Regions from separate parts of the Pseudoalteromonas sp. TP27 genome, predicted to be linked through region 2. Evidence: predicted binding sites of a transcription regulator. Region 2 holds the regulator's gene; the other holds the start of a gene.
The links. Region 2 encodes FliA, which starts transcription of late flagellar genes. Its sites were predicted from a motif close to CTAAAGNTNNNNNNNNNNNNGCCGATA; they were not measured.

Region 1 (17,252 bases), on a different contig from region 2:
GATATTCATATCGAAACCTTCGAGCAAGAACTTGTTATTCGCTTTAGGGTCGATGGCGTGCTTAAAGAAGTACTTAAGCCTAATCGTAAACTTGCATCGTTACTTGTGTCTCGTATTAAAGTAATGGCTAAGCTTGATATAGCCGAAAAACGCATTCCACAAGATGGTCGTATTAGTTTACGTATTGCCGGACGAGCAGTTGATGTGCGTGTATCTACAATGCCATCGAGCTTTGGTGAGCGTGTGGTACTGCGTTTACTTGATAAAAACAACGCGCGTTTAAACCTTGAAGATTTAGGTATGACCGCAGAAAATCGTGCATTGTTTTCAGATCTAATTAGTAAACCTCACGGCATTATTTTGGTAACAGGGCCAACAGGTTCTGGTAAAAGTACCACTTTGTATGCAGGTATGAGCCAAATTAACTCACGCGATCGTAACATTCTTACCGTTGAAGATCCTATTGAGTATGAAATTCCAGGCATAGGCCAAACACAAGTTAATGCAAAAGTTGATATGACATTTGCACGCGGTTTACGTGCAATATTACGTCAAGATCCTGATGTAGTAATGGTGGGTGAAATACGCGACCTTGAAACTGCGCAAATTGGTGTTCAAGCGTCACTTACCGGTCACCTTGTTATGTCTACTCTGCATACTAATACTGCATCGGGTGCCATTACACGTATGGAAGATATGGGTGTTGAACCTTTCTTGCTTTCATCGTCGTTACTCGGTGTGTTATCGCAGCGTTTAGTTCGTACATTATGTAATACCTGTAAAGAAGGTCACACAGCTGATGAGCATGAATGCCAGCTGTTAGGCACTCCTTTTGAAAGCCAACCTACAATCTACCGAGCAGTAGGGTGTGAAGAGTGTAACTTTAATGGTTACCGTGGTCGTACGGGTATTCACGAGTTACTTGTAGTTGATGAAACAATACGAGAAATGATTCACAACGGTAAAGGTGAGCAAAGCGTAGAAAAATACATTCGTAAGCGCAGCCCAAGTATTCGCCAAGATGGGTGTAGCCGCGTACTTGCCGGTAAAACAACACTTGAAGAAGTATTGCGTGTTACCCGTGAGGAAGGCTAACTATGGCGGCCTTTGAATATCGTGCCCTAGATGGCCGAGGTAAAGAAAAAAAAGGCATTTTAGAGGCTGATACAGCTAAACAAATTCGCCAAACTTTACGTGACCAAAAACTAACGCCGCTTGAAGTTATCCCTGCGGCGCAAAGTGATAAACACGTTAAAGGCGAAAAAGCACCTTTGCTAGGTAGCTTTTTTAAGCCAACAATTTCAACCTCAGATTTAGCACTAATTACAAGGCAATTAGCGACACTTATTCAATCGGCACTTCCTGTTGAAGGAGCCGTTATGGCGGTTGCTGAGCAATGCGAAAAGCCGCGTTTAAAGCGAATGCTTATGTCGGTACGCTCAAAAGTAGTTGAAGGTTACACACTTGCTGATGGCCTTAGTGAGTTTCCTCATGTATTTGACGATTTATATCGTGCAATGGTTGCCGCAGGCGAAAAGTCCGGTCACCTTGACCAAGTACTTAATCGCTTGGCCGACTACACAGAGCAGCGCCAACATATGCGTAGCCAAATAACGCAAGCAATGGTTTATCCTATTATTTTAGTGGTGTTTGCAATTGGTATTGTGTCGGTCTTACTGGGTACTGTAGTACCAAAAATATTAAAAACATTTGAAAAAACTAAACAAGTACTTCCTTGGACAACCGAATGGGTAATGGCTGGCAGCCATTTTGTACAAAATTACTGGTTTATTAGTTTAATAGCCATCACAGCCATCGCTATTGGTATTAAGCATGCACTTAAACAGCCAAAAATACGTTTTTGGTGGGATGACCGAGTGCTGCATATGCCGGGCATAGGTAAAGTAGCTCGTGGTATCAACACCGCACGTTTTGCGCGTACTTTAAGTATTTTATCATCAAGCTCTGTACCATTACTTGAAGGAATGCGTATATCGGGCGACGTACTCATTAACGAAAAAATTAAAAAAGCGGTTGCTGATGCATCCGATAGAGTGAGTGAGGGGGCAAGCTTAAGAGCTGCGCTTCAGCAAACTAAGTTGTTTCCACCAATGATGCTGCATATGATAGCAAGTGGTGAAAAATCAGGTGAACTAGAGCAAATGCTAGAGCGTGCTGCAAATAACCAAGATCGCGAATTTGAGAGCATGGTTAATGTATCGCTTAAACTACTAGAGCCTGCGATGATCGCCTCAATGGCGGTTATTGTATTATTTATAGTAATGGCAATATTACAGCCAATAATGGCGATGAATAAAGCTGTTGGACTTTAAGTTAAAATAATTTTTAAATATATTAATGGTTTTACCTAAACCATTTTTACTTAGTGTTTTTAGAATAATGAGGTAATTACGTGAATAAACAATCAGGTTTTTCTTTACTAGAAGTGATGGTGGTACTGGTTATCATCGGGATGATTATGTCAATTGTGGCACCTAATATTATGGGTCAGCAAGAAGAGGCTGCTATTGATAAAGCGCATCTAGATATTCAGCAGTTAGAAGATGCAATGAGCTTATACAAGCTTAAAAATAAGAGTTACCCAAGCACAGAGCAAGGTCTTGAAGCGCTTGTTACTCAAACAAGTATTGAACCGGTTCCAAAGCGTTTCCCTGATGGTGGTTTTATTAATGAACTACCAGAGGATCCATGGGGCAATCGATATCAACTAATCAGCCCAGGTGAAATTGGCAAGTTTGATATTTTTTCTATGGGCCCAGATGGTGAAGTAAGTACTGATGATGATATCGGTAACTGGGACGAAGAAAAACAATAATGCTTAAGTACACTGCTTTGTATGAACATGTTAATGCTAGAGGCTTGCTATGAAAGCAAGCCTTAAGCAGCGCTATGCAAAAAGCAGCGGCTTTAGTTTAATAGAAATTTTAGTGGTATTAGTGATCATCGCTTTTGCCACCAAAATGGTGGTATACAGCTTAGAAGGCGGTGCTGAGGATGAGTTAGATACCCAAGCACTCAGGATGCATACCACCATTAATATGGCATCGGAATTTGCTATTTTAAACCAAGTTGAATTGGGCTTATTAGTTGAAGACAACACGCTAGAGTATTTAGTTTTCGATAGTGAAAAGTGGATTACCTTTGACCGTGAAGATCTTTTCAAACCAATCGAGTTAGATGAAAGATTAAAGCTCACTCTTAATTTAGAAGATTTAGCGTGGGCGCAGGATAACCTCTTAGAGCAATCTAACTGGCGTGAGCTTATGAGTGGTGGCGATGAAGACAGCTTACTTGAGCTTAAAAAACTGAAAATCCCACAAGTACTTATTTTGTCATCAGGTGAGGTGAGTGCGTTTCAACTTATATTGGAGTTAAAAGATCAAAGCGAGCCTGTGTATTACATTGAAGGTGAATTTACAGCCCCCATTAACTTTCGCCGAGAGCCAGAATAATGAAGCGCACTAAAGGGTTTACCTTATTAGAAGTGCTTGTCGCATTAAGTATTTGCGCCATGGCGGGTATAGCGGCAATGCAAGCAACAAGCGAGCATATACATCACTTAACCACTATTGAAGAGCAAACCTATGCGTCGTGGGTCGCCGAAAACGTTATTATTGAACAACGTACTAAAGGTGAGCAGTGGCAAGGTAAAAATAACCTTAAAGGCAGTGAAGTAATGGGCGGTGTTGAATGGTTTTGGCAGCAAGAAGTAACAGCCACTGCTGACAAAAGCTTTGTTAAGTTAACCATAAATGTTTTTACGGATGAAAAGTATGAGCATTCGGCATATGAATTATCAACGTATTTAAATAAAGGCAAAAAGTAAGTGAAGCAGCGCGGGTTTACATTACTTGAAGTTATGGTTGCACTGGGTATTTTAGCTTTTGTTATTATTGCTACTCATCAAATACTCGAGACGACAACAAGAGCTAAAGATGCTTCGGACGAAAAAATAGCTGAGTTAAACGGGTTGCAAACTACCTTTAGGTTAATGGATCAAGATTTTAGCCAAATGACCAAACGAGCTGTTCGTAATGAGTCTGGCGATGTTCAAGAACAATACTTACTCGCGGGTCGTTACGTTTTAGAAAGCCAATACGATGGTATCGCGTTTGTACGAGATGGTTGGATAAATCCAATAAACTTATTACCACGCTCTGAGCTACAAGCTGTTGGTTATAGAGTGATAGACGATAACCTTGAACGTGTTTACAGAGTATATGTTGATCAGCTTGATAATATGGAACCACGCGTGCAGCGCGTACTGGAGAATATTGAAGAACTTAAGTTTGAGTTTTTAGATGATAAAAACGAATGGCAAGAACAATGGGAAATTAAAGCGCTTCCTAAAGCAGTTGCTGTTACGTTACAACAAATAAAAGCAGAACCGATTCGTCGAGTATTTTTAGTACCAGGGCAGGGCAAAGTTGTTGCTCCACCAAGCACAACACAAGATACGAGTGTGAATAATGGTTAAGCAACAATCATCGCGCGGCGCAGCACTTGTTATTGTTTTATTTATTGTGGCGTTGGCTGCTATTTTGGCGGTAGAGATGAGCGCTAATTTAATGGTGCAAGTGCAAAAAAGTACTAATTTACAAGGCCATCAACAAGCTAAGTGGTATGCCTACGGTGCAGAAGAACTTGCTATTAAAGGGCTTATACAAAGTAAAAAAGATGATGCAGATAAGACAACGCTCGACCAAATATGGGCAACCCAAGGTGATGCTTCATATCCTGTTGATAATGGTACATTGAGTGGCAAAATTACTGACTTACAAGCATGTTTAAATTTAAATGCTTTAGCCATAGCGCCAGATACAAACAGCGCGAGTAAAACAAACCCTGCGCATAAAGCACTATTTGCATTACTTGAAAATATTGATGACTTACCTGCTGATGAATCAGAAGAGACAATGGCAGATAGTGTATTCGATTGGCTTGACGAGGACAGCATAACGTATCGCTCAGGTGCAGAGGAAGGCGAGTATTTATCACGAGATTTTCCGTACATGACAGCCAATAGTTTATTTGCATCAACATCGGAGCTACGTTTAGTTAAGGGCTTTAACCCATTAGTGATGGAAAAAGTACTGCCATATGTATGTGTAATACCCGGCAGTACGCTTTTATCTATAAATGTAAATACATTAGTACCAGAGCAAGCACTTATACTCAGTGCCTTAATAGAAAGTTTGAGCTTATCTGGTGCAGAAGCGGTGATAGGTGCCAGGCCGCAAACTGGCTTTGACACCATTGATGAATTTTTTGAACAGGTTAAGCAGCAAGGCGGCACTAATACTGACGCAGTAAAAAGTTTATTTAGTATTAAAAGCGAATATTTTAAATTACAAACGCAGGCAAATTTTGTCGACCTGCGTTTTTCGATGACCACATTACTGCACGCTAAAGACGGCGACGTAACGATACTGGCGCGAAAATTTGGAGGCGTACAGTGACAGAAATACTGTTGATCCGCACGGGTCAAACCGAGCAAGAATTGCTTAATTGGTTAATTTACTCACCACAAGAACAAGAAATAATAGCCAGTGGCGAGTTACCAAATGCAGAGCATTTAAGTGAGTTAAGCGAAAAAGCACTTACCCGAGAAGTGGTCGTGTTATTACCCAGTGATCAAGTGCAATTAAAAACGGTTGCTTTGCCAACAAAATGGAATCGCAAGCTCGAGCAAGCACTGCCATACATGCTCGAAGAAGATATAGCATGTGACGTAGATGAACTGTTTATAGCAGTAGCGCAGCCGACAATGCTTGGAGAGCAACATGCAATACGTGTAGCTATGACTGACCGTGAATGGTTTGAACAATGGCTCGCATTATTTACTGAGCATAATTTATCAGTATACAGAATATTACCCGATGCTTTGTTGCTACCAATAGCAGAGGAGGGCGCAGTAACTGCTATTGAGCTCAATAACCAATGGTTATTTAAACAAGGAGAATGGCATATTGGTGCGGTTGAATTTAGTTGGTTAAATGGTTACTTAACAGCAATGGGTAATCCTGATATTAAACATTTTAGCCCTGCTAATCAGTTTCCTGAGAGCGTTAACTTACAAGCGCAAACGAGTGAGTACGACCTTCCTTTAGCATTATTTGCAAAGCAGCTAGATAGCGTTAAGTTCAACCTACGCCAAGGTATGTATCAGCTTAAAAAACAAAGCGCTTTATGGTGGGGTTACTGGAAAGGCGCCGCAATTATAGCAAGTGTTGCATTGGCCGCTACTATTACAATAAAAGCGATTGAGTTAAACCAACTTAATACACAAGTAGAAGTAGCTAAAGCTCAAGTAGTCGACAGATATCAAAAAGCATTTCCGGGAACTAAAGTTCGCCCTAATCTGATTAAAAGCCAAATTAAAGGCGCGTTAGATAAAATACAAGGCTCAAGTGAGTCGGGCTTTTTAGACTTAACGACTAATTTAGTTGATGTGTTTTCGCAAGTGAGCGAATTTACACCTGAAACTCTTCGTTATGACAAGCGTCGCAATGAGTTACGTATTCGTGCGCGCGCTAAAGACTTCCAAACCTTTGGTAAAGTAAAAATTATACTTGAAAAACAAGGTTTAACGGTTGAGCAAGGTTCTTTAAATAACGACGGTGATTATGTCGTTGGCGAAATTAAACTGCGAGGTGCAGTATGAAAAAGCAGTTAATGCAACAATGGCGTTCGCTTAAAGAGCAAGAACAACAATTGGTAATGGTTGCTGGTGGTGTGTTTATTATTTTTATTTTAGTAATGGGGATATTTAGACCATTAAATAATGCGATAGAAAAAGCACAGCAATCTCAAATAAAACAACAAGAGCTATTAGCTTGGGTTGACGAAAGTATTGTAAAACTAAAAGCCGCAGGCAACACGAGTGTGGCGAGTAATACAAACTTAAGCCAAGTTGTTAATTCTACACGTGGTCGCTATCAAATAAATATTAGTAAAATGCAGCCTAGTACGGGTTCACTTCGTTTAACGCTCGACTCTGTAGAGTTCAATCAATTAATAGAGTGGCTAGATGAGCTAGTAAATCAGCATGGTTTAAAAATCGAAAACTTAGATTTAAGCCGCGATGATAAATCAGGCTATGTGCGTGTAAGCCGTTTAGTATTAGAGAATTAATTAATGAAAAAAATAATAACGTTATCGGCTGTCTTTTTAATTAGTTTTATTGTGTTTTGTATTATTAAATTACCAGCAAGTATTGCGCTTGATGTAGCAAAGCCATACTTACCAAAGCAGCTAGAAGTTGGCCAAACTGTAGGTACTGTTTGGCAAGGTCAAATGATGCAAGTTCGCTTTGATGGCGAGCAGTTAAATAATGTGCGCTGGGATATTGCCGGGTGGAAATTGTTTACAGGCAATTTAAATGCGAATATAAAGTTTGGTAATGCACGAGAGCGCACTGATATTTCGGGATACGCAGATGTAAGCTATGGGCTTTTTAATAAAAAAGTTAAAGTAACTGACGCCTTAGTACGTTCAACAGTAGAGCGTGCAATGCAACGCGTACAACTACCCCTACCTGTAACCGCAAAGGGGCGCGTAATTTTAGAGCTTAATGAATACAGCTCAGGCGCACCTTATTGTGATTCATTAAAAGGTGAAATAGCGAGCCCTAATATTGACGTACAAGGCTTAAATGGGTGGTTTAATATTGGTCCTCTGGCTGGCAAGTTAAGCTGTAAGTCGGGCGACGTGGCAATATTAATTGACCCAGATAATACGCTTGGCCTTGAAGCAGATGCTACACTTAAAGCTAATTTCGACTTTAGTGTGGCAGGGTATGTAAAACCAGATGCGAGCTTACCTAAAGATGTACATGATGCGGTTAAATTTTTAGGCCGACCAGATAGCCAAGGTCGTTATCCGCTCAACTTTTAATGTTTGAATATAAAGAGTTTTAATGCAAATACCCCAATTTACTGAGCTGCAAGCAAAGCAGCTCAGCACATTTTTAAATACCCAATCTAAAGCAATGACCCTTGAGCAAAGCCAAGGCTATTTATTTGGCGTTATTTGTTCGCCCACCCCATTAGATGTGCACGAGTGGCTTGAGCAAATATTACCAAGCACAGCCAATGATTTAGATGAAGAAATGCTTTTTTTGTTTATGGCGCTATACCATAAAATTAGTGAGCAAGTATTTGAAACAGGATACAAACTACCCGTTGAGTTTACTATTGAGTTTTGTAAACCATGGAGCGAAGGCTTTTTAGTGGCTACTAAAGCATATGCAGAGCCACTTTTAAATGCATCTGAGTTAGATGCTGAATTTAAAGAAGCATTAGAGAGTGCATTAAGTACACTGAGCTTTTTTGCTCTTGATCAGCAAGCAATTACTCAGATTGCTCAGCAAAATAGTATGACTAAAGAAGCCTTATGCCAGTATCAATATGAATCGATGGGTGACTTTGCACTAGGCTTTGCGGAGCTTATAGAAGTTGTTGCCATTAACAGTGGTTTAATAACTGATGACAGCTGGGACGAATAGTTTTAGCTTAAGCGCTTAGATAATCTAAGCGCTTAGTTCTAATACAATATCAGTACAGCCTTGCTTGCACTTTACCATACCTTTACCAGGCTCGCTGGTGGCTAAATCAAGTGTTAAAACCCCATTACACTTCTCACACTTTAACGTTTTTCCTTGCGCTAATTGCTTGAGCATATTGCGCTGCTTATGAAATGAGTCGCTTGCTTTTTTATTTAAATTCGAAAAATCCATTACTTAGCTCGCTTTTGCTCTAGTGCGTCAGTCACTATTTTACATACCGTATTTAAACGGTCGTCATAAAAATAAAGGTTTAAGTCACGCTCACGACAATAGCGTAGGTGAAATAACTGAACAGAGTCATCAGTTGTAAATGTTTTTTCTACGTACTCACCCTCAGATTCAGAAAGCTTTAACTGCGAGCTTATTCTATTTTTAGCCATATTGGCAGCTGGGCTTCTATTGACCTTACTTGCATCACTTAAAAAACCAATGCCTTCACCTAATAACTTTTCTCGAGGTTCTTTTATAAGCGGATGATCGATTGTAAAAAAGGCCAGGATCACAACTACCAAAATAATAAATTTTTTCATGGATACGTTAACCTTGATCTAAGTAGGGTTGAATTACCATGCAGTGTAATAAACTGCATTTTAAAAGCAAGTAACTGGGATGAATAAATTATTAGCAATCTATGCCAGTAATTTTAACCAACATTGTTATAATGGTTAACAGCAGTCAGATATTTCTGAAATATCTGAAAGTATTCGAGATGGCAATTTAGTAAAGTAAATATGCCTAGCAAGTAATTTGCTAACTTTAAGTATAGAGTACTTGAGTATTGCTGGGTTTTTATTTCCAAGCGGCGTTGAGGAACTTCGATGGACAAGCAAATTAAAGTAAAGAATATCCCTGTAGAGGTGAAAATCCAAAAACCGGATTTAAGCCGTCAAGATGATAGGTTCAACCCCCGAAATCGTATTTATGTGCGTGCTGTAAAAGGCCTGCATCAATTACTTAGGCAGCGCATTGGCTTTTTAGGCCTACTTGCGTTTATGTTACTACCTTGGATTAATTTTAACGGCCAGCAAGCTGTGCTGTTTGATCTAATTGGTCAAAAATACAATATTTTTGGTTTAACGCTATGGCCTCAAGATTTCACCATATTAGCGTTTATCTTTATGCTGGCAGCATTTGCACTATTTTTAGTGACCACCTTTTATGGGCGGGTGTGGTGTGGCTATACCTGCCCGCAAACTGTATGGACCTTTATTTTTATTTGGTTCGAAGAAAAGTTTGAAGGCACGGCTAATCAGCGTAAAAAGCTCGATCAGCGCCCTATGAACTTTGATAAGCTTTGGCGTAAAACAGCAAAGCATACTAGTTGGGTATTGTTTTCGTTATATACCGCTATTTCTTTTGTGGGTTACTTTACGCCTATAAGAGAATTACTTCCTGATTTTGTCACTTTTAATGTAGGTGGTTATGCTCTGGTAAGCATTATATTCTTTGCAGCATGTACCTATGGCAACGCAGGTTGGATGCGAGAAATTATGTGTTTACACATTTGCCCTTACTCACGTTTTCAATCAGCTATGTTTGATAAAGACACATACACAGTAACGTACGATGAAAGCCGTGGTGAAAGCCGTGGTCCACGCTCACGTAAAGTAGACCATGAAGATTTAGAACTGGGCGACTGTATCGACTGCAACCTGTGTGTTCAAGTGTGCCCAACCGGTATTGATATTAGAAACGGGCTACAAGCTGAGTGTATTAACTGTGGTGCATGTATTGATGCTTGTGATGGCGTAATGGACAAAATGGAATACCCGCGTGGGCTTATTTCATATACGACTGAACGAAATCTCGAAACGCCAGAAAATAAAACGAATCCACTACGAGCTAAAATCATCGGTTACACGGTCATACTTGTTGTGCTTACGGGTGCACTTGTCGCTAATATAGCACTGCGTAAAACAATGGACTTTGATATTATTCGTGATCGAAACCAATTATATCGTGTCGATTTTGATGGTTTGGTAGAGAACACGTATACGTTAAAGGTAATTAATAAAGCGCAGTACGAGCAAACCTTCAATATTAAAGTGCAAGGGTTAGATAACTTTAAATACATAGGGAAGCAATCATTTACAGTGCAAGCAGGGCAATCTCATAACGTGCCATTGTCACTTGTAATGGACCCTTATGATTTAAAAGCGCCAATGACAGAGTTTAACTTTGTGCTTTCGCCGGTTAGTGAGCCAGATGAAACAATATCGCAGCCAAGTAACTTTTTTAAAGCGCGGTAATAACAGTCTGCCTTTATGTTAGGCTGGTATAGCAATTAACAAAAGCGGGTATATAACCCGCTTTTATTTTATATAAGAAGAGTATGAGTAAATTTAGTTTTATTGATTTAACACCCGACCTAATACTCGATGCAATAGAAAGCGTAGGTGTGTACGCCGAGTCAGGTTTATTGGCGCTCAATAGCTATGAAAACAGAGTGTACCAATTTAAAGCCGATGATGGTCTGCGTTACGTAGTGAAGTTTTATCGACCAGAGCGTTGGAGTAGGGAGCAAATTCAAGAAGAACATGATTTTGCATTTGAACTAGCAGAAGCAGAAGTGCCTGTTGTAGCCCCTATTTTATATAATGGACAAAGCTTGTTTGAACACGAAGGTTATTTGTTTGTGTTGTTTCCAAGTGTAGGCGGGCGTTTATTTGAGGTTGATAATTTAGACCAGCTTGATGTAATGGGGCGTTTAATTGGCCGTATGCACCAAGTCGCTAAAACAAAACCTTTTACTTACAGACCAACAGTTACCTGCGATGAGTATTTGCATACAGCCAAAGTTCATCTACAAAAAAGTAACTTAGTGCCGATGGGAATAAATACTGCTTTTTATACTATTTTAGATTTAGTGATAGAGCAGGCGCAAAAACAGTATAAAGATGTGCAAAGTATTCGCTTACATGGTGACTGCCACGTTGGTAATATTTTGTGGGCAGGTGATGCGCTCATGTTTGTTGATTTAGATGACAGCCGCCAAGGTCCTGCAATCCAAGATTTATGGATGATGCTCAGTGGCGATAGAGCTACGCAACTGTTACAGTTAGACACCCTTGTGAATGCGTATGAAGAGTTTTGTGATTTTGATCACTCTCAACTCAAATTAATTGAACCGCTGCGAGCAATGCGTATTATTCATTATATGGGATGGGTAGCTAAACGATGGAGCGATCCTGCCTTTGTGCGGAATTTTACATGGTTTGCTGATGACAAATACTGGGAGCAACAAATTTTAGCACTGAAGGAGCAACTTGCAGCATTGCAAGAAGCACCGTTAAAGTTATTGCCGTAATATTTTATTTAAAGACAAGTACAACGAGATACCAATGCTTAAAAAATTAAAACTGAGTTTATTACTTTTATGTTTACCATTTGCAGCACTTGCTGCACAGTTTGAAGTTGATAATCAATACACTGTTATTGATGTAGAAAAAAGTGCATCACCGCAAGTAACTGAGTTTTTCTCATATTATTGCCCACATTGTTTTAAGTTTGAACCAGTAGCAAAAGCAATTGAACAAGCTCTGCCAGAAGGCGCTAAGTTTATTAAAAACCACGTTAACTTTTTAGGTGGTGTGTCGCCGCAAGCTCAAAGTAACTTAAGCTTTGCTTATTTAATTGCTAAACAGCATGGTCAGGCGCAGAGTATTAGCGATCAAATTTTTAAAAGTATCCATGTTCAACGTGCACCTTTAACTGAAATGAAAGACGTTAAAAAACTACTTGAAGTAAATGGTATTGATAGCGCGACGTTCGATCAAGACATGGCAAGCATGCCAGTAATTGCTGCTGAGCAAGCATTACAAGATAATCAAAACAAGTATTCAAAATTAGGTGCCTTAACGGGCGTTCCTACTTTTATTGTTAACGACAAATATAAAATAAACCTCAACACCATCAAAAATCAAAAAGAACTTGATGAGTTAGTAGCGTTTTTATTAGCACTATAAATTTCGGAGCATAATAATGATTAAATTAGTTAAAGCAGGTTTGCTTGCAGTACTACTTCCTATGGCGGCAACAAGCTTTGCAGCAACGTATGAAGAAGGTGTGCATTACGATGTGGTTTCTGAGCGCGCAACTAAAAAGCCAGAAATTAAAGAGTTTTTCTCATTTTACTGCCCAGCATGTAACAACATGGAAGCAGTAATTGGTGAGTTTAAGCCTAAGCTTGATAAAAACGTTAAATTTAAAAAGAGCCATGTTGATTTCGTAGGTGTACGTGACCCAGAAAACCAACAGATGATGAGCCAAGCACTTGCTACTGCAGAAGTACTTCCACAAAAAGATCAGATTATTTCTGCAATCTTTAACCACATTCATACCAAACGCGCTAAATTTAATGAGCTTGCAGATGTAAAAGATATATTTGTAGCACAGGGCGTTGATGGGGATAAGTTTGATAAACTTTTCAAAAGCTTCTCGGTACGTACGCTGAGCTCTAAAATGAAACGCGATCAAGACTACTTTAAAGAAAAAGGCGCACTACGTGGCGTACCTACATTTATTGTAAATGGTAAGTATAAATTAAACCTAGGTCGTGAGTCGGGTATTACTGAACCTGAAGATATTAGCAAACTGATTAATTACTTAGCTAACAAGTAAGTTTAGCTAAAACTAAAAAAGCTCCTCAGGGAGCTTTTTTGCTTTATAAGGATGTAGCTATGGAAAAAATATTAGTATCGAGTTGCTTGCTAGGGCATTCTGTTCGCTACGATGGTAGAGGACACGCAATTTTACATCCACAGCTTAATTTGTGGCAAAAGCAAAATAGATTAATTATATTTTGTCCTGAGGTTGCTGGTGGGCTTCCTACTCCTAGAGCTCCAGCTGAAATAATACAGGGGAGTGTAATTACTAATTTAGGAGAAGATGTAACAGAGCAGTTTCAAACTGGAGCTAATATAGCGCTAGAACTTTGTAAAAAGAATCAAGTTCGTTTTGCTCTCCTTAAAGAATCGAGCCCTTCTTGCGGACGAAATACAATATATGATGGAAAGCATCGCGGAGTAAAAATCGAAGGACTAGGCTTAACTACAGCATTATTAATAAAGAATGGAATTCAAGTATTTAGTGAAGAGCAAATACCAGCACTTATAAAAGTACTGGCACTTTAATTTTGGCTGGTTATTTACGCTGTAAGAAAACACCCGACTCAATGTGATGTGTATAAGGGAACTGATCAAATATAGCAAAGCGCTTAACGTTATGTGTCCGTGTTAAGTGATCAAGGTCGCGCTCTAGGGTTTCAGGGTTACACGATATATAAATTATGCTTTCGTAGTTAGCCACTAAGTCACACGTTAATTCATCCATGCCAGCGCGCGGCGGATCAACCAATATGGTTTGGCAGTCATAGCTTTTAAGGTCAATACCGTCTAAACGAGAAAAAGTACGCTCACCATTCATTGCTTGAGTAAACTCTTCACTCGACATACGAATAATATCTAGGTTCTCTACGTTGTTTTTAGCAATGTTGTATTGAGCTGAGTGAACAGATGACTTTGATATTTCAGTTGCTAACACTTTATTAAAAGAACCCGCTAACGCAATTGAAAAGTTACCGTTACCACAGTAAAGCTCTAATAAATCATTCTTAAGTGGCTTACATAAGTCTTGTGTCCACTCAAGCATATTAATATTTACTTTTGCATTAGGCTGAGTAAAGCTATTTTCTACTTGTTGGTAAATAAGCTCTTGGCCATTAACAGTTAAATGCTCAGTTACAAAGTCATCACCCAGCACTTCTTTTTGTTTGCGAGCACGGCCTATAAAGTCAATCTTGTATTTACTGCTTAGCTTTTCTTTAAGCGCTTTAATTTCACTTAGCCACTCTTCATCAAGTGGTTTGTGATAAAGCAAGCTTACTAAAATTTCACCGCTTAGCGTTGATAGGTAATCAATTTGAAATAACTTACGACGTAATATCTCGCAAGGCTTGAGGCTTTCAATCATCACCTGCATTATTTCACCTACTAGAGGCGCTGCAGGGTCAAATGTATCAACACGGATTTTTTCTTTTGTTTGTTGATCAAACATAATGTGAAACAGATCGTCACCGTCGTGCCATACTCTAAATTCAGCACGTTGGCGGTAGTTAGTTGGCTCTGAGCTAAATACTTCTAGTTGCTCCACACCAAAACGTTGAAACTGCGCACTAATACGCTGCTCTTTTTCACTTAACTGCGTTTGGTACTGTGTGGTATCTATTTTAATAACTGCCATTAACGCTACTACCTTCTCTAAGATCTGTTTATCGGCGCTATTGTAGGGAGCGCTGCGTATTTGTCTAGTTTTGGCTAGCATTTATGCTGTTTTATTGAACATTGTACTTTAGTTTTTGTTGTTATAGCCGATAATAAACTACGCACGCTTAGGAGACGAATCATGAAAATAGGTAATTATGGCTTTATGCCAAACAACAACATCAATAAATTCAATAATAAAGCTGATATACAGCAACCTACAATTACGTCTCCTCAAGATAGCTATCAACAACGAGGCCGAGAGTTGGCCGCAAAGGTGCTTGGCGATAAAATGGCTGAGCAACTTGGATTGCCCATAGCAGAAAAAAAAGCAGATAAACCACTCTTTGATTTTGATGAAATAGTAAAAAACGTACTCGATTTTGTAAGTAGTGCTGTTAACAAAGCAAAAGCTAACGGCGCTGATGACGAAAAGCTCAAAGATATGTTAGGCGACGCACGCAAAGGAGTCCAAATAGGGATTGACGACGCTGTTGATGAACTTAAAGGAACAGGTGTATTTAATGATGACATGGAAGAGGGGATTAATAAATCTAAAGGGGGCATTTACAATGGGCTCGATAAGTTTGAAGAGTCGTTATTTAACCCACAACCTGCCAGCGTAAATATAAGCCAGGCTCAATATGTCAGTATGACTAGCAATGCAGAGTATAAGTTTACCACCGCAGAAGGTGACGAGGTAAGTATTAGCTTTGCAGATGCATTCGAATCTCAATCGGCAAGCGGCTATCAGCAAAATAGTAATGGCGAGTCGTTCGCAAGCTCATCATCGCAATCTCGACAGGTATCATTTTCGATGTCGGTAAATGGTGACTTAAATGAGCAAGAGCAAGAAGCTATTAATGCGATGATGGAAGATTTACAAGATTTAAGTAAAACATTTTTTGGTGGTGATCTAGATAAAGCATTTGAACAAGCACAAGAGCTGAGTTTAGAGAGTGATCAGCTGGTGGCTTTTTCTATGGATTTACGCCAAACAAAAACAATAGCAACAGTTAAAAGCTATGAAGAATATAAACCAGCACCAGAAAAACAAGTCGCAGAGGGTTTAGCCCCTTTTAATGACGACCTTAAAAATGCTTTTGAAAAAGCAGGCGAACTTGGATTACAAAATCAACTAGCTGGAATTCTACAGTGGCTAAATCAAGATCAGGAACAAATAGATAAGTTAGTAGATTACACAAAGTCTATGTTCGAAAACCTTAATCAGTTAAATTCGGCAGCCGACGATCTTGCTAATTTAGAAACCACGGAAAGTTAAACTACTTTCTTTTATAAATACCTCATGGCAAACTGCCGTTCTTAAAGTAAAGTGGGAACGGTAGTTTGTCAGCGCATATAATGGTCTTTGATTCAGGTATTGGTGGAACTACTGTACTTGAGCATATAATGCAAAGTATCCCCAATGCTCAGTACAGCTATTTTATGGATAATGCTTTACTACCTTATGGTGCTCAATCCCAGCAAACAATCATTAACCGATTGTGCTCACTTATTCATTTCATCAAATCCAATACGCTTAACGTTGATTTAATTGTAATAGCGTGTAATACCGCTTCCACATCTGCACTTAGTGCAGTTCGCCAAGTGACAGATATTCCAATTGTAGGTGTTGTGCCAGCAATAAAGCCTGCCGCAGAGTTAACACGTTCAAATCATATTGGCTTATTAGCCACACCAGCAACGGTCGCCAGTTCATACACTAAAACGTTAATTGCTGAACATGCGTGTAATGTAGTTGTTAATCTATATAGCAGTGTGGAGTTAGTAGCCTTAGCTGAGCAATATTTTTTTACAGAGTCCTTGGATACAGACAAGTTGCACCAAGCACTAGATGGTCTGCATATAGATAAAACTATAGATGTACTTGTACTGGGGTGTACGCACTTTCCAATTCTAGCAGGGCCGATGAGTCAGTATTTTGAAGGGAATGTAAAATTACTTGATTCAGGTGTAGCGATAGCAAATAGGGTTAGTTACTTACTTAACGAACTTAACTTATGTGTGAATAAACTAACAGACATAAAAAAGCCGCTGCAATATTATGCAACGGCTGATGTGTTTAGCAATAAGCTAGCGGTAAAGCTAGTTACACTGACTGATCCGTCTCAGTACGTAGAGCATTAGAATCATCTTCTTGTTTTTGTTTTGCTTCACGTACCTTTAAAGTACGTTGTTGGAACTCGCTATCGTTTAAGTTAGCAATTGCATTGTCTGCATCAGCTTGCGCCATTTCAACAAAACCAAAGCCACGACGCTTGCCAGTATTCTTATCCTTTAATAAACGAACATTGAATACTTTGCCTTGTTCTTCAAATAATGCACGAACCACACCTTCGTTTGCACGATAAGGAAGGTTACCAACATAAAGCGTTTTTGTTTTA
Region 2 (14,010 bases):
ATTTCATCATTATTATCTGCATTTTTATTTGCTGACAGTAATTTATCTTGACTCATGCTATTACCCCGTAATGGTCATTACTTCTGACGGCTATCTAAGCCTTTCTTTAATAATATATTTAAATTATCAACGTCTATTAAAGCACACATTTTTTCTTTTATAACACCAGCAAGCCATGGCCGCTTACTTTTATTTGTACGCCATTTTACATCTTCTTTACTCAATGTAATGTTATTTATCAACTTTTCAGCCAATAAACCCCACTGACTATCACCTAAGGTAATTAAATATTGGTAATCTAAAGACGCTTCTAATTTGTCATCATACTTTTCTGGCATTACCCAGCGTGCCGTGTCAACAACATTAAACTTTTCATCTCTATTGAGCATAACGCCTTTAAACCACTTTGGCTTACCAAATAAATGATTTACTTCACCTAATTGATGGATACCGCCGAGTGCCTTTAATGGTACTGCAAGGGTTAAACCTGCTACTTCAAAAAATAATGCCTGAAATTCGCCTTCAAAATAGTCAGGCTGACAATTGGTTACAATCTGTGGTTCAGGTGTTTCTATAGCATTATATATCGGTTTTATTACTTCATCATCTCCGGCTTTATTAACTTCTTCAGCCTCATGAATTGGTTCAACTATTGGCTCAATTTCAGCATTAAGCAAGTCTTTATCAAATATTTTTTCTGCCGCTTTAATCTGTTCTTTAGGTTTTAAATGAATGCACTCTTGCTGTGAATCGTCTGGAATTTTCTCAAGTAATTTTGCAACAGGCTCAAGGTCATCTACAGGCTCGTCTTCACACAACAAAGCCCCTAGGTATTGTTTCATTACTTTTTCATTAGCAAACAATTGCTTACTCATTCATTAACCTTGTTCAATTAAATATTCTAGCAGTGCTTTATATGCGTACACACCACGCGAGCGAGGACAATACTCTACAGGCACTTTTTGTGCAAAGCTTGCATCTCTAAATTTGGTATCTACCGGTATTACACCAGGCCAAACTTTATCACCATATGTATTTTGCAGCGTTTTATATGCTTCTAGCGATGCTTTAGTTCGTTTGTCGTACATAGTAGGAATTATAGTATATTGATAATTTTTCGCTTGAGAGGTTTGCATTAACTCCATAGTACGCATCATTCTATCAAGGCCTTTAAGTGCTAAAAATTCAGTTTGCACTGGCACTAAAATCCGCTCGCTTGCTGCAAGCGCATTCACCATCAACACTCCTAGAACCGGGGGGCAATCTAAAATTGCATAATCATAATGTTCGCTTATTTTTGCAAGCGCTTTTTTTAGTATTAACCCCATGCCTGTTTTATTACCCATACTTCTATCAAGCGTGGCTATCGCCATCGTTGCGGGTAAAATATCTAGATTTTCAAGTGTTGATGGGCATAAAGCTTGAAGTATTTCTTCACTTTGCATGCTTGTACCGCGTGCAAAAATATCGTACACACTGACTTCTAAATCTTCTGAGTCAATGCCAAAGTAATAAGTGAGTGATGCATGAGGATCTGTATCTATAAGCAGCACACGCTTACCTTGCAAGGCCAAAATACCAGCAAGGCTCACTGCGGTCGTTGTTTTACCAACTCCCCCCTTTTGATTAGCGACAGTCCAAATCTTCACATTACATCCTAATTACTGTTCATTGCGCGTTGTTATGCGAATACCACCATGGGGCAAACGAATTATTTTTATTGTATCGTCATCTGAAGGTAGTTCAATTTCAGGCTTAGCCACTAATGACTCATCAGATTGCTCATCACTTCCAACATCTTTTTTTGGCGGTAGCCCATACTTAGAAAGTGCAATAACAACTTTACGATTCTCTGCTCGCCCTTGCTCTGATTCGTTACTTGCAAAAGGTGAGTATTGGCCATAACCTTCTATCGCCATTCTGGCAGAATTAATACCTAATGCTTCAAGTTCTACTAAAATAGACGTAGCTCTAGCTACAGAGAGTTCCCAATTTGAGCGAAATATTTCATTACGAATACTTTCATCATCAGTATAGCCACGAACTCTTACATAGTTATCTACTGGATCAATAATATCTTTAACAATTTTGACGACTTGTTTTGCCCTAGAGTGTGCCACTGAGCTACCACTTGAAAATAGCATGCCTGAGCTTAGTTCTATAATCAGCCAATCTTGGTTTAGCTCTAAACTAGCTTCTCCATCGCGAATTTCATCAATAAGCGCTGACTGTAATTTAGTTAGTAAGCTGTCGAGAGGCTTTCCTAGATATTTTTGCTGTATGTTACTTGTATCACTTTGACCGTCGAGTAGTTCTGGGCCTTGTTCTTCTTTTAAAATACTTTCGCCGTAAAGAACTTCTTGTTCAGGTGTCACTCTATCGGTCAATATCCCATTACCATTGACGCCTTCACCTTGACCAGAGTGCTGGCGGGCTGATTTATCAAAAACATGTTCGAGGGAGTCTGAGAGTATTTGAAATTGCTCTTCTTTGTTAATCGCTATTGCATACAGCACTACAAAAAAGGCAAACATAATGGTCATGTAATCGGCATACGATACAAGCCAACGCTCTGTATGTTGGCTTTTAGGATCAGAATGACGAAGTCGTCGGCGTAACATCTTATTCGTTCACTAAATTAGGACGCTCTACGCGGTAGGCTTCAAGCTTTAATTCTATATTTACTGGGCTTTCGCCAACGCTTATTGCGATAATCCCTTCAGCAAACATTTCATGGTAAAGCATTTTTTGCTCTACACGCTGCTTTAACTTATTTGCCATAGGTAAAAACAATAAATTAGCTAAGCCAACACCATAAATGGTCGCAATAAATGCCGCTGCAACGCCTGCACCAAGCATTTGCGGGTCGGTAATAAACGACATTGCCTGTATTAAACCAAGCACGGCACCTAAAATTCCAATGGTAGGACTGTAGCCTCCCATTGCTTCATAAACACGCGCAGCTTCAAGTAAACGATCACGTTCTAGCAGTAAATCAATCTCAAGTGTGTCACGCAGTTTTTGCTCTGAGCAGCCATCTACAAGTAAGCTTAAACCTTTTGCAGCATACGCATCTGGGTGAGCCAGCGCTTCATTTTCAAGCGCTAAATAACCTTCTTGACGCGCTTTATGAGACCATCGTTTAACTTGCTCTATTGCGTCTTCAATATCGTATTGTGGCGCAACAAAAGCCCACGAACTCATATTTAGCATTTTTTTAAAGGTACTTGCTGATGTTTGCAACATCACAGCACCAAGCGTGCCGCCTAATACAATAATAAGCGCAGGACCATTAAATAAAGCAGAAACAACGCCACCTTCTAAAGAGTAACCTAGTCCTATTGCACCCAATGCCACAAATAGCCCGAATATTGAGAGCTTATCCACAACCCACCTCTCTCTTTATCCGTGCCGCAACATCACTCAATGCTAAACTTTCACTCGAAAGCCCCGCATTAGCAATGGCTTGAGGCATTCCATAAACAACACAGCTTTTCTCATCTTGTGCCCAAATAGTTGCACCCATTTGTTTTAACATTCTTGCACCATCGCGTCCATCAGCGCCCATACCTGTTAAAACAATAGCAAGCACATCGCCTTGATACGTTTTTGCTGCACTGGCAAAAGTTACATCTACACTCGGCTTATAGCTTATTCTCTCGCTATGATCTTCAAATACGCGCAGAGTTCTATTTGCTCCACGCCCTTCTACCATCATCTGCTGTCCACCTGGCGCTAAATAAGCAGTTCCAGGTTGTAAGCGGTCACCTTGTTGTGCTTCTTTAACTTTTATTTGGCACAAACCATTTAAGCGCGCTGCGAATGCAGGTGTAAATGCAGCTGGCATATGCTGAATAAGTAAAATCGGGTGAGGAAAATTAGCTGGTAATTGAGTCAGTATAGTTTGCAGCGCAACAGGCCCACCTGTAGAAGTACCAATAGCAACAAGCTGATATTGTTTACCACTTGCTCGCATTGAGCTGATATTTGAACCTGATGATGTTGTAGGGGCTGCTCTTTGAAAGCTTCTATCAGGCTGTTTTATGGAAGGCGTTAATGTGCTTGTTCTTTGCGAAAGTGAACTTGTTGTTAGTTTAGTTGGAATTACTGACTTAGGCGGTGTTGGAACTCTAAATGTTCGTGGTAAACGTCTTCGCCCTATATCTTTTACTTTATTTTGCAAAAGCTTTATAGCGTCTTCATTATTTCGAGCGATGTCTTCAAATTTTTTCGGTAAAAAATCCATTGCTCCAGCATCTAGTGCATCAAACGTTGCTGTTGCGCCATCACGTGTTAGTGATGAAAACATTAAGATAGGCGTTGGATTACTCGCCATTATCTCTTTAACTGCGCTAATACCATCAAGCACAGGCATTTCGACATCCATAGTAATCACATCTGGACGTAGCTGAGCTGCTTTTTCAACAGCTTCTCTGCCATTCACAGCAAAACCTATAACGTGTATGTCGCTATCTTGCTCAAGAATTTCGCTTACCCTACGGCGAAAAAAGCTAGAATCATCAACAACTAAAACTTTTACGGCCATTTAGTTCTCTTATTAAATTTATTCGTAGGTATATATTTTATATATACCTACTTTATTGTTAGCCAGCGTAATGTTTTAACATATTTGGAACATCTAAAATTAGTGCAATTCCACCGTCCGAAGTAATTGTAGCGCCTGCCATACCTGGCGTACCTTGTAATAACGCATCGAGAGGTTTAATAACTACTTCTTCTTGACCAATTAATGAGTCAACAACAAAACCAACTTGCTGTGTACCAATTTGAACAATAACTACGTGGCCTTTTGACTTTCGCTGCGAACGATCTGAGCCTTTTACTAACCAGTGCTCAAGGTAAAATAACGGTATTGCCTTTTTGCGCACAATAATTGTTAATTGCCCATCAACCACATTTGTCTTAGTTAAATCTAAGTTGAATATTTCACTAACCCCTGCAAGTGGTAACGCAAATGTTTGTGCGCCAACAATCACCATTAAGGTAGGTAATATAGCCAAGGTAAGTGGTACTTTTATTTCTAAAATAGTACCTACGCCTAACTCAGATTGAATACTTACTGAACCGTTCAGTTGGGTGATTTTAGTTTTCACCACGTCCATTCCTACACCACGACCTGAAATATCAGATATCTCTTCTTTTGTAGAAAAGCCGGGTGCAAAAATCAAGTTATACGCTTCGCTGTCAGAAAGTCGACTTGCTTGGTCGTGATCGAGCACGCCTTTACTAATTGCTATTTTTTTCAGCTTTTCAGCATCCATACCAGCGCCATCATCTTTAATGGTTAGCAAAATATGATCGCCTTCTTGGGACGCTGATAGAGTAACATTACCTGTTCTAGGCTTACCTGCGGCCTCACGAACAGCGGGCATTTCAATACCATGGTCAACAGAATTTCGAACTAAATGCACAAGTGGATCAGCAAGTGCTTCCACCAAATTTTTATCTAAATCAGTTTCTTCACCTACAAGCTTTAAGTCAATATCTTTGTTTAAGCTGCGCGCTAAATCACGTACCACGCGAGGGAAACGACCAAATACCTTCTTAATTGGTTGCATTCGCGTTTGCATAACTGCGCCTTGAATATCCGCAGTCACTACATCTAAGTTAGAGATTGCTTTACCCATCGCTTCACTGTCTGAGTTAGTCGCTAAACTAACCAAGCGGTTTCGCACAAGGACTAACTCACCAACCATATTCATAATTTGGTCAAGTCGTTTTGTATCTACACGAACGGTAGTTTCTGCTGCTGGCGGCGCTGATTTTTTTGCCGCTGCGGGTGCTGCTTTCACAACAGGCTTTTCTACCGGTTTAGAAACAGGTGCTTTCGCAGACTCTGGTTTTTTTACAGGCTCACTAGCTTTAGCAACTGGTGTTGCAGGAATATTGGGCTGATTCACAGCTGGCGTGCTTTCTATTGATTTAGGTGCAGTGCCTTTACCATGAAGTTCATCAAGGAGTGCTTCAAACTCGTCATCACTAATTTCATCATCTGATGAATTAACCGGGCTTGAGTCTGGTTTTGCTGGTTCTATAGGTGCTTTACTAGCAACATCACCAAAACTGCCGACTCCATGTAACTCATCTAATAAGCTGTCAAATTCATCATCCGTAATGTCACCATTAAAGTCATTACTGCTTGCTACTGGCTTCTCAATTACAGGACCTTGTCCTTTACCGTGTAGTTCATCCAGTAAGTTTTCAAATTCGTCTTCAGTTATTTCATCAATTTCAGCATCGCTAACCGAAGGCGTTCCGCTAAATAGTTCATCAAATGCAAACGGATCTTCGTCATCAACTATGGGCGTATCAACTACTTCGTTTTGAGGTTGTTCAACTTCATTGTTCGAAGATACACCGTTAAGCTCATCTTCTGTTGGAGGTAGACCTAAAATGTGAAGGGTATGAAGTAATTCAGGATCTGCAGGTTCTGGCTTATCCCTATTTTGGATAGTCGCGAACATTTCATTAATGGTGTCGAGCGCTTGTAAAATAACATCCATTAACTCTGAATTGACCGTCCGCACGCCTTGACGTAATAAATCAAATACGTTTTCAGCACCATGACAAGCATCAACAAGTTCTGTCATAGCTAAAAAGCCTGCCCCACCTTTTACAGTGTGAAAGCCTCTAAATATAGCGTTTAGTAACTCTGTATCTTCTGGATTATTTTCCAGTTCAACCAACTGTTCAGATAAAAGCTCTAGGATTTCTCCTGCCTCTACGAGAAAGTCTTGTAAAATATCTTCATCGACTTCAAACATGCAGTAACTCTCCTCTTAGAAGCCCAAACTTGATAAAAGATCATCGACTTCATCTTGATCAGATACAACATCATTACGCGACTCTTTATCAATAATAGGGCCTTCTGGACCTGCTAAAGTTTGTGTAACAACTGGTTCTTCTATTTTTTGTTGCTCTGTTATCTCTACTGGGCTGTCATCTTGAGCAGCAAATGCTGTTAAAAGATGAAGTAAGCTTTCTTCTACTTCTCTAACAAGATCAATAACCCGACGGATAACTTGCCCCGTTAAATCTTGATAGTCTTGAGCCATTAATACATTAGTCATTAAGCTCTGAAGCTCATCCGTTTTATGATGAGAGTTATTCATAAATTTATCAATACTATGGCACAACGATTTAAACTCACCCAACTGAATTTCGCGGCTCATTAAACGATCCCATGTCGGTTTGATATGGGATATTTCATCTGCTAATTGTTGGGCTATAGGAAGGCTCGCTTCCACTGCATCCATTGTTTTATTAGCGGCATTTTCTGTCATTTCTATAACATAATTAAGTCGCTTTTTAGCATCTGGAATGGCATCTGTAGTTAAATTAGCCAAACGAGTATCAAGCTCAAATCCTTTTAGTGAGTCATGCAATTGACGAGTCAATTTCCCAACTTCAGCAAATAATTCGGAGTGCTCTTTGGAAGCGCTCTCTAAAATTAACTGATTGGCTTTATCTTGTTCATTATTCTCTAAAAAAACAACGAGTTGACGAGCTTGTTCTAACGTTATTTGAGGCGCAGCAGGTGCTGGCATAAGCCTCTCCCTTATCATTTAGCCTAAACGTTCAAATACTTTTTCTAATTTAGTTTTTAATGTTCCAGCCGTAAATGGCTTAACAATATAACCATTAACACCAGCTTGCGCTGCTGCTATTATTTGTTCTTTTTTAGCTTCTGCTGTTACCATCAATACGGGAATGTGTTTTAACTTATCATCCGCACGAATTGCTCTTAGAAGATCAATGCCTTGCATTCCTGGCATATTCCAATCAGTAACCACAAAATCGAATACCTGATTTTGTAGCATAGGCAAAGCTGTAGAACCATCATCAGCTTCTTGAACGTTAGTGAAACCTAAATCACGTAACAAATTTTTTATAATTCTTCTCATTGTTGAAAAATCATCAACTACAAGAATTTTCATGTTTTTATCCAAAACATCCTCCAGTGAGGTCTTAACCTGTGTTTACTTACTACTAATTTATCCAGTCATTGATTTTAGCCTTGAGCTTAATCATCGCCTGACCATGTATCTGACTTACACGCGATTCACTTACATCGAGTATATGTCCTATTTCTTTTAAATTCATTTCATCGTTGTAGTACAAAGAGAGCACCATTGCATCACGCTCCGGTAGTGACTTAATTGCACTTAGTAAAGATGCATTAAACCGATCTTTTTTTACATTATTAAAAGGTCTATCTAGTGCAAAATCCTGGTCAATGGGAGTAATAACATCCTCATCTATCCCAAGGTCTTCAATACCTAATACTTTACTAGAATTTACATCACTTAAAATATGATGGTATTCATTAAGCGAAATTTCAAGTTTTTCAGCAACTTCTGTATTCGTTGGTTCACGATTGAGACTACTTTCAAGCTCAGTAATTGCCTCTGCAACTTGCCGGCTTTTGCGATGTACTGAACGAGGAGCCCAATCACCACGGCGCATTTCATCAAGCATAGCTCCGCGAATACGAATACCAGCAAAAGTTTCAAAGCTTGCGCCTTTTGTTGCATCAAAGTTTTTTGAAGCTTCTATTAAACCTATCATTCCTGATTGAATTAAATCATCAAGTTGAACGCTAGGGGGTAATCGAGCAATTAGATGACACGCCACCTTTTTGACAAGTGATGCATGCTTCTCAACAATCACATTTAAATTTTGTGTTGATTGATATCCCATAGCTCTATTCACCAATGTTGTCATAATTAGCCGTTTACTAGCTTCTCAATGAAAAACTCTAAATGACCAGATGGTTGGTTTGGTATTGGCCATTTAACTGCTTTGGTTGCCAACGCTTTAAAAGCAAGAGCGGCTGGCGAATTTGGAAAAAGTTCTACAATCACTTTTTGACGACGCGTTGCTTTGCGCATATTTTCGTCATAAGGAACCGTTGCTACTAGTTCCATCGACACATCTAAAAAGCGATCGGTTACTTTAGATAGCTTTGCAAACAATTCAGTGCCTTCACGCATACTACGGACCATATTGGCAACAATTTTGAACTTATAAACACCATGTTCACGGCTTAATACTTTAATAAGTGCATAAGCATCTGTGATTGATGTTGGTTCATCGCACACTACAACCATTACATCTTGTGCTGCGCGCGAAAAGCTCAGCACCATGTCTGAAATACCAGCGGCTGTATCTACTATCAAAATATCAAATTCGGTATTCAATTCGCTAAATGCACGAATTAGCCCTGCATGCTCAGGTGGCGATAGTTCAACCATACTTTGCGAACCTGAGGTAGCAGGTACAATTTTAATACCTGCTGGGCCTTCAACTAAAATTTCGTCAAGCTCGCATTCACCAGACAAAACGTGTGATAAATTGCGCTCAACACGCAAACCAAGCATAACATCACAGTTTGCTAAACCTAAGTCGGCATCCAGTACTAACACTCTATTACCTTGCTGCCCTAATGCTATAGCAGTATTTAGAGAAACATTTGTTTTCCCTACTCCGCCTTTACCACCGGTAACAGCAATAACTTTTACGCCATTGTTATTGTTCTGACTCATTTTTCGCAGGCCGCTTGCTTGATCTAATACTGTGTTAATCATACATCCCTACTGAACTTGACGCCACTGATTGATGCCTTGAATCTTGTGCTTTTATTCTTTTTAAATACAATTGTTCAGCCTTTTTCACTAGTTTCTCAGCATTTGCAACACGAATATCTTCTGGTACTCGTTGACCATTAGTAAGATACCCTATTGGAAGACGATTTTGAATCGCAATACTAATAATTTCACCTAAACTTAATGACTCATCTAACTTAGTGAAAATACAGCCACTTAACTGTACTTTTTTAAAGTGGCGTACAGTTTCTTGTAGTACATTAATTTGTGCTGTGGCACTAAGTACTAGGTAGTTGCGAATATCTACACGTTGGTTACGCATTAACGTGTTTAACTGCTCGGTTAAGCGCAAATCTCGTTGACTCATACCTGCGGTATCAATTAATACTAGTCGTTTATTACGCAGATGATATAAAACTTCAGCTAGTTCATTAGCATCTTTAACTTGTTTTACACCACAACCAATAATACGGCCGTAAGTTGCAAGCTGCTCATAAGCACCAATCCTGTACGTATCCGTGGTTATTAGAGCCACTTTATCAGCACCATACTTTTGTGCACCTAACGCTGCAAGCTTAGCAACTGTCGTGGTTTTGCCCACACCTGTTGGACCCACTAACGCATATACACCACCTTGGCGAAGTATTTCGTTATTGGTTGTTTGCATTTGATCTTCAACCATTGTTAGCAATGCTTTCCAACCTTGTTGACGAGATACGTCATCAGGTACGAAACATGCCATTTGTTGCGCGACTTCTTTATCAATACCCATGCCGACCAAACGGTCAACCATACAAGCACGAGTTGGGTCGCGACGTGCCATGTCTTGCTGCATTAAACCCGATACTTGATGTTCTAATAATTGACGAATTGCGTTCATTTCTTCACGCATATTTGTCATTTCTTCGCTTTCATTATTTTTATTTTGTGGGCGAGCAGTTACCGGGCTATCTAAATCATCAAAGTCACGGTCTAAATCATCAAAGCCTAAGCTATCTGCTTGAGTTTGTGGACGTGCCTGAGCTTCATCATCACGTGCAAACATATTTTTAGTACGCGGCTGCGCAGCAGGTTCTTGATAGTTATCAGTAGTATCAATACCCGATTGTGAAAACATAGATGCTAGTTCAGGAGAACGTGGACGCGGTGATTGACGCTCTAATAATGCTTGTAAGCTGTCAGCCACTTTTGCTTGAGGCTCAGGTTTGGCACGCTGAGGCTCTGGCTTTATAAAATTATGCATACTTTGCTGTGACGCTTGAGCACGAGGCTCAGCAGTACGTTGTGGTTGCGCTGCTACTTTAGGGGCTGCTTTGTCATAATCAACTGCCGCTACAATTTCTACACCGTTAGCCAGCTTCTTATTTGACATAATAACCGCATCAACACCTAACTCATCTTTAACTTCTTTAAGTGCTGTGCGCATATCTTTAGCAAAAAAACGTTTAATCTTCATGGTTTAACCCCTGTTAAAATCTTATTGTTGGCCTACAGAGCTAACAATCTTGATCTGTCTTTCATCTGGTACCTCTTGATAAGACATCACTCTCAATCCTGGAATGGTGTACTTAACAAAACGAGATAATACAGTGCGTAACATTCCTGACGTTAGTAATATAGAAGGTTCACCGGCCATTTCTTGATTTTGATGCGCTTGTGTCAATGACACTTGAAGCCGCTCTGCAAGTCCTGGCTCAATACCGGCACCTTCATCACCTGCATTTTGTAATGACTGATGCAACATCTGTTCCAACTCAGGCGCCAAGGTTATGACAGGGATTTCTGATGACATACCCACTGCATCTTGAACAATTAATCTACGCAGGGAAATACGCACCGCAGCCGTTAATACATCAGGGTCTTGGCTACGCGGACCATATTCAACAAGGGTTTGAACAATTGAGCGCATGTCGCGAATAGCCACCCCTTCATTCAATAAATTTTGCAGTACTTTTACAATTACAGTTAATGGCAATACATCGGGTACTAGTCCTTCCACTAAACGAGGATGGCTTTTAGCAAGCATATCAAGCAAGTTTTGAACTTCTTCATGGCCAAGTAATAACGCTGCACTGTTGGTTAATAACTGGCTAATATGGGTTGCAACTACCGTGGCAGAATCGACAACGGTATAACCGAGTGATTGCGCTTCATCTTTTTGATCTGGCTTAATCCATACTGCATCAAGACCAAAAGCAGGGTCTTTAGTGTCAACGCCTTTAATTGGACCAAATACTTGCCCTGGGTTAATAGCTAGCTCGTCGCCATGTTTAAGCTCGCTCTCACCCGTTGAAACACCCATTAGTGTTATTCTGTATGCATTAGGGTCAAGCTCTAAATTATCGCGAATATGTACAGGTGGCACCAAAAAGCCAAGTTCTTGAGAAAGCTTTTTACGTACACCTTTAATACGATTAAGTAACTCACCACCCTGTGATTGGTCAACTAAAGGAATTAATCTGTAACCTACCTCTAATCCAATTACATCAACCTGTTGAACGTCATCCCAACCAAGTTCTTTTTGTTCTTGTTTATTTGCAACACCCGTTGCAGCGCTTCCACCATTAGCTGCTTCCTCAGCCTCTGCAGCGGCGGCTTTTAATTTACTTTGCTGTGTGTAGTAAGCTAAATAGCCTAGTAACGCACCTAAACTTAAAAAAGCAAAATGCGGCATGCCAGGCACTAACCCCATGATGATCAAAATACCTGAAGCAATAAAGAGCGATTTTTCGTTACCAAGTTGTTTCTTGAATTGATCCCCCATATTGAGCGATTCATTTTGGCGTGTTACAACAATCGCTGTACCAATTGAAAGCAATAAAGAAGGGAGCTGAGCAACTAAGCCATCACCAATGGTAAGTAATGTATATACTTCCATAGCATCACCAAAGCTCAAATTATGCTGAATCATACCTACAAACAAACCACCAACAATATTGATGATCAATATAACAATACCTGCAATGGCATCGCCTTTAACAAATTTACTCGCACCATCCATTGAGCCATAAAAGTCGGCTTCTCGGGTTACTTCCTCGCGGCGGTCACGCGCTTGCTCAGCACTTATAAAACCAGCATTTAAATCGGCGTCAATTGCCATTTGTTTACCCGGCATTGCATCAAGGGTGAAACGTGCAGATACCTCAGATATACGCCCAGCACCTTTAGTAATTACTACAAAGTTAATAATGATCAGAATTAAAAATACAACCAAACCAACAGCGTAGTTACCACCAATAACAACTGAGCCAAACGCTTCAATTACTTTACCAGCAGAATCACCACCATTATGACCTTCAAGTAATACAACTCGAGTACTGGCAACATTGAGCGCTAAGCGCATAATCGTAGCGATTAGTAATACAGAGGGGAATATACCAAACTCAACCGGCTTCATCGTGTAAACAGTCACGAGTAAAACCACTAATGCGAGGGCAATATTAAACGAGAAAAGAATATCGAGTAAAAATGGCGGTAACGGTAAAATCACCATTCCTAAGGCAGCAAGCACCAGCAAAGGAGTACCTACCCCTTTGGCATAGTCTTTTTTATCTCTGTTAAGTTGTTGTAATACTGCTTTAAAACTCATAATTCTACAATTTCAAAAAATTGACACTGTATTGAATTAGCAATAACTATTCCAAGTTACTATGTTAACGGTTTTAATATTTATAGGCATCTGGGATGGGTAGCTTGTTATTAAGCTTCGTTGGCCGTTTTCCGCGCCCTTTATTAAAGCGCTTAAGCTGAAATACATAGGCTAAGACTTGCGCTACAGCAGTGAATAACTGATCCGGTATTTGTTCGCCAACTTCAGCGGTATGGTAAAGTGCTCGGGTCAACATGGGGGATTCTAAAATAGGTACTTCATTCCCTATTGCTACTTTACGAATTTGCATCGCCATTTCATCAATACCTTTCGCAATTACAATAGGCGCTCCTGCGCGCTCTGTATCGTATTTTAATGCCACTGAGTAATGAGTTGGATTGGTAACAATAACATCTGCATCTGGGACGTCTTGCATCATGCGGTTTTGCGACATTTGCCGTTGTGTTTGCCTAATACGCGCTTTTATTTGTGGATCACCTTCAGAGTTTTTATACTCATCTTTAACCTCTTGCATTGTCATTTTAAGTTGTTTGTTATGATTATAACTTTGAAATGGAGCATCAATTGCCGCAATAATAATTAAAGTGCACGAAAGGCCTAAGAACATCCAAGCTAAAATTTCTAATGCATGAATAATATTACCCGGTGCACTTTCTAAACTTAAGTGCAGTATTTCATCGAAAAAGGTATTAATTAGAAATATAGCGAAACTTGCAACTAAGCCAAACTTTAATAGTGACTTTATAAGCTCAACAGCAGCTTGCGGGCCAAACA

Region 1: the regulator FliA is predicted to act here: its motif matches at 14,934-14,960, upstream of PX700_RS20405 (DUF5610 domain-containing protein).

The regions. Positions count from the first base shown of each region.
Region 1 is NZ_JARDAK010000030.1:404-17,655, reverse strand. It holds gene gspE (type II secretion system ATPase GspE) at 1-1,095, shown strand, start outside; gene gspF (type II secretion system inner membrane protein GspF) at 1,098-2,333, shown strand; gene gspG (type II secretion system major pseudopilin GspG) at 2,414-2,836, shown strand; gene PX700_RS20485 (prepilin-type N-terminal cleavage/methylation domain-containing protein) at 2,886-3,473, shown strand; gene gspI (type II secretion system minor pseudopilin GspI) at 3,473-3,847, shown strand; gene gspJ (type II secretion system minor pseudopilin GspJ) at 3,848-4,498, shown strand; gene gspK (type II secretion system minor pseudopilin GspK) at 4,491-5,480, shown strand; gene gspL (type II secretion system protein GspL) at 5,477-6,685, shown strand; gene gspM (type II secretion system protein GspM) at 6,682-7,155, shown strand; gene PX700_RS20455 (type II secretion system protein N) at 7,159-7,917, shown strand; gene PX700_RS20450 (UPF0149 family protein) at 7,940-8,527, shown strand; gene PX700_RS20445 (hypothetical protein) at 8,552-8,758, opposite strand; gene PX700_RS20440 (hypothetical protein) at 8,758-9,117, opposite strand; gene ccoG (cytochrome c oxidase accessory protein CcoG) at 9,406-10,836, shown strand; gene PX700_RS20430 (serine/threonine protein kinase) at 10,920-11,894, shown strand; gene PX700_RS20425 (thiol:disulfide interchange protein DsbA/DsbL) at 11,929-12,552, shown strand; gene PX700_RS20420 (thiol:disulfide interchange protein DsbA/DsbL) at 12,569-13,207, shown strand; gene PX700_RS20415 (2-thiouracil desulfurase family protein) at 13,267-13,719, shown strand; gene trmA (tRNA (uridine(54)-C5)-methyltransferase TrmA) at 13,730-14,827, opposite strand; gene PX700_RS20405 (DUF5610 domain-containing protein) at 14,990-16,129, shown strand; gene murI (glutamate racemase) at 16,195-16,995, shown strand; gene PX700_RS20395 (RNA recognition motif domain-containing protein) at 16,958-17,252, opposite strand, start outside.
Region 2 is NZ_JARDAK010000005.1:164,049-178,058, reverse strand. It holds gene PX700_RS08555 (chemotaxis protein CheW) at 1-56, opposite strand, end outside; gene PX700_RS08550 (chemotaxis protein CheW) at 78-875, opposite strand; gene PX700_RS08545 (ParA family protein) at 879-1,649, opposite strand; gene PX700_RS08540 (flagellar motor protein MotB) at 1,662-2,621, opposite strand; gene PX700_RS08535 (flagellar motor protein) at 2,623-3,387, opposite strand; gene PX700_RS08530 (protein-glutamate methylesterase/protein-glutamine glutaminase) at 3,380-4,546, opposite strand; gene PX700_RS08525 (chemotaxis protein CheA) at 4,605-6,785, opposite strand; gene PX700_RS08520 (protein phosphatase CheZ) at 6,801-7,568, opposite strand; gene cheY (chemotaxis response regulator CheY) at 7,587-7,970, opposite strand; gene PX700_RS08510 (RNA polymerase sigma factor FliA) at 8,011-8,721, opposite strand; gene PX700_RS08505 (MinD/ParA family ATP-binding protein) at 8,748-9,608, opposite strand; gene flhF (flagellar biosynthesis protein FlhF) at 9,601-11,082, opposite strand; gene flhA (flagellar biosynthesis protein FlhA) at 11,104-13,215, opposite strand; gene flhB (flagellar biosynthesis protein FlhB) at 13,289-14,010, opposite strand, start outside.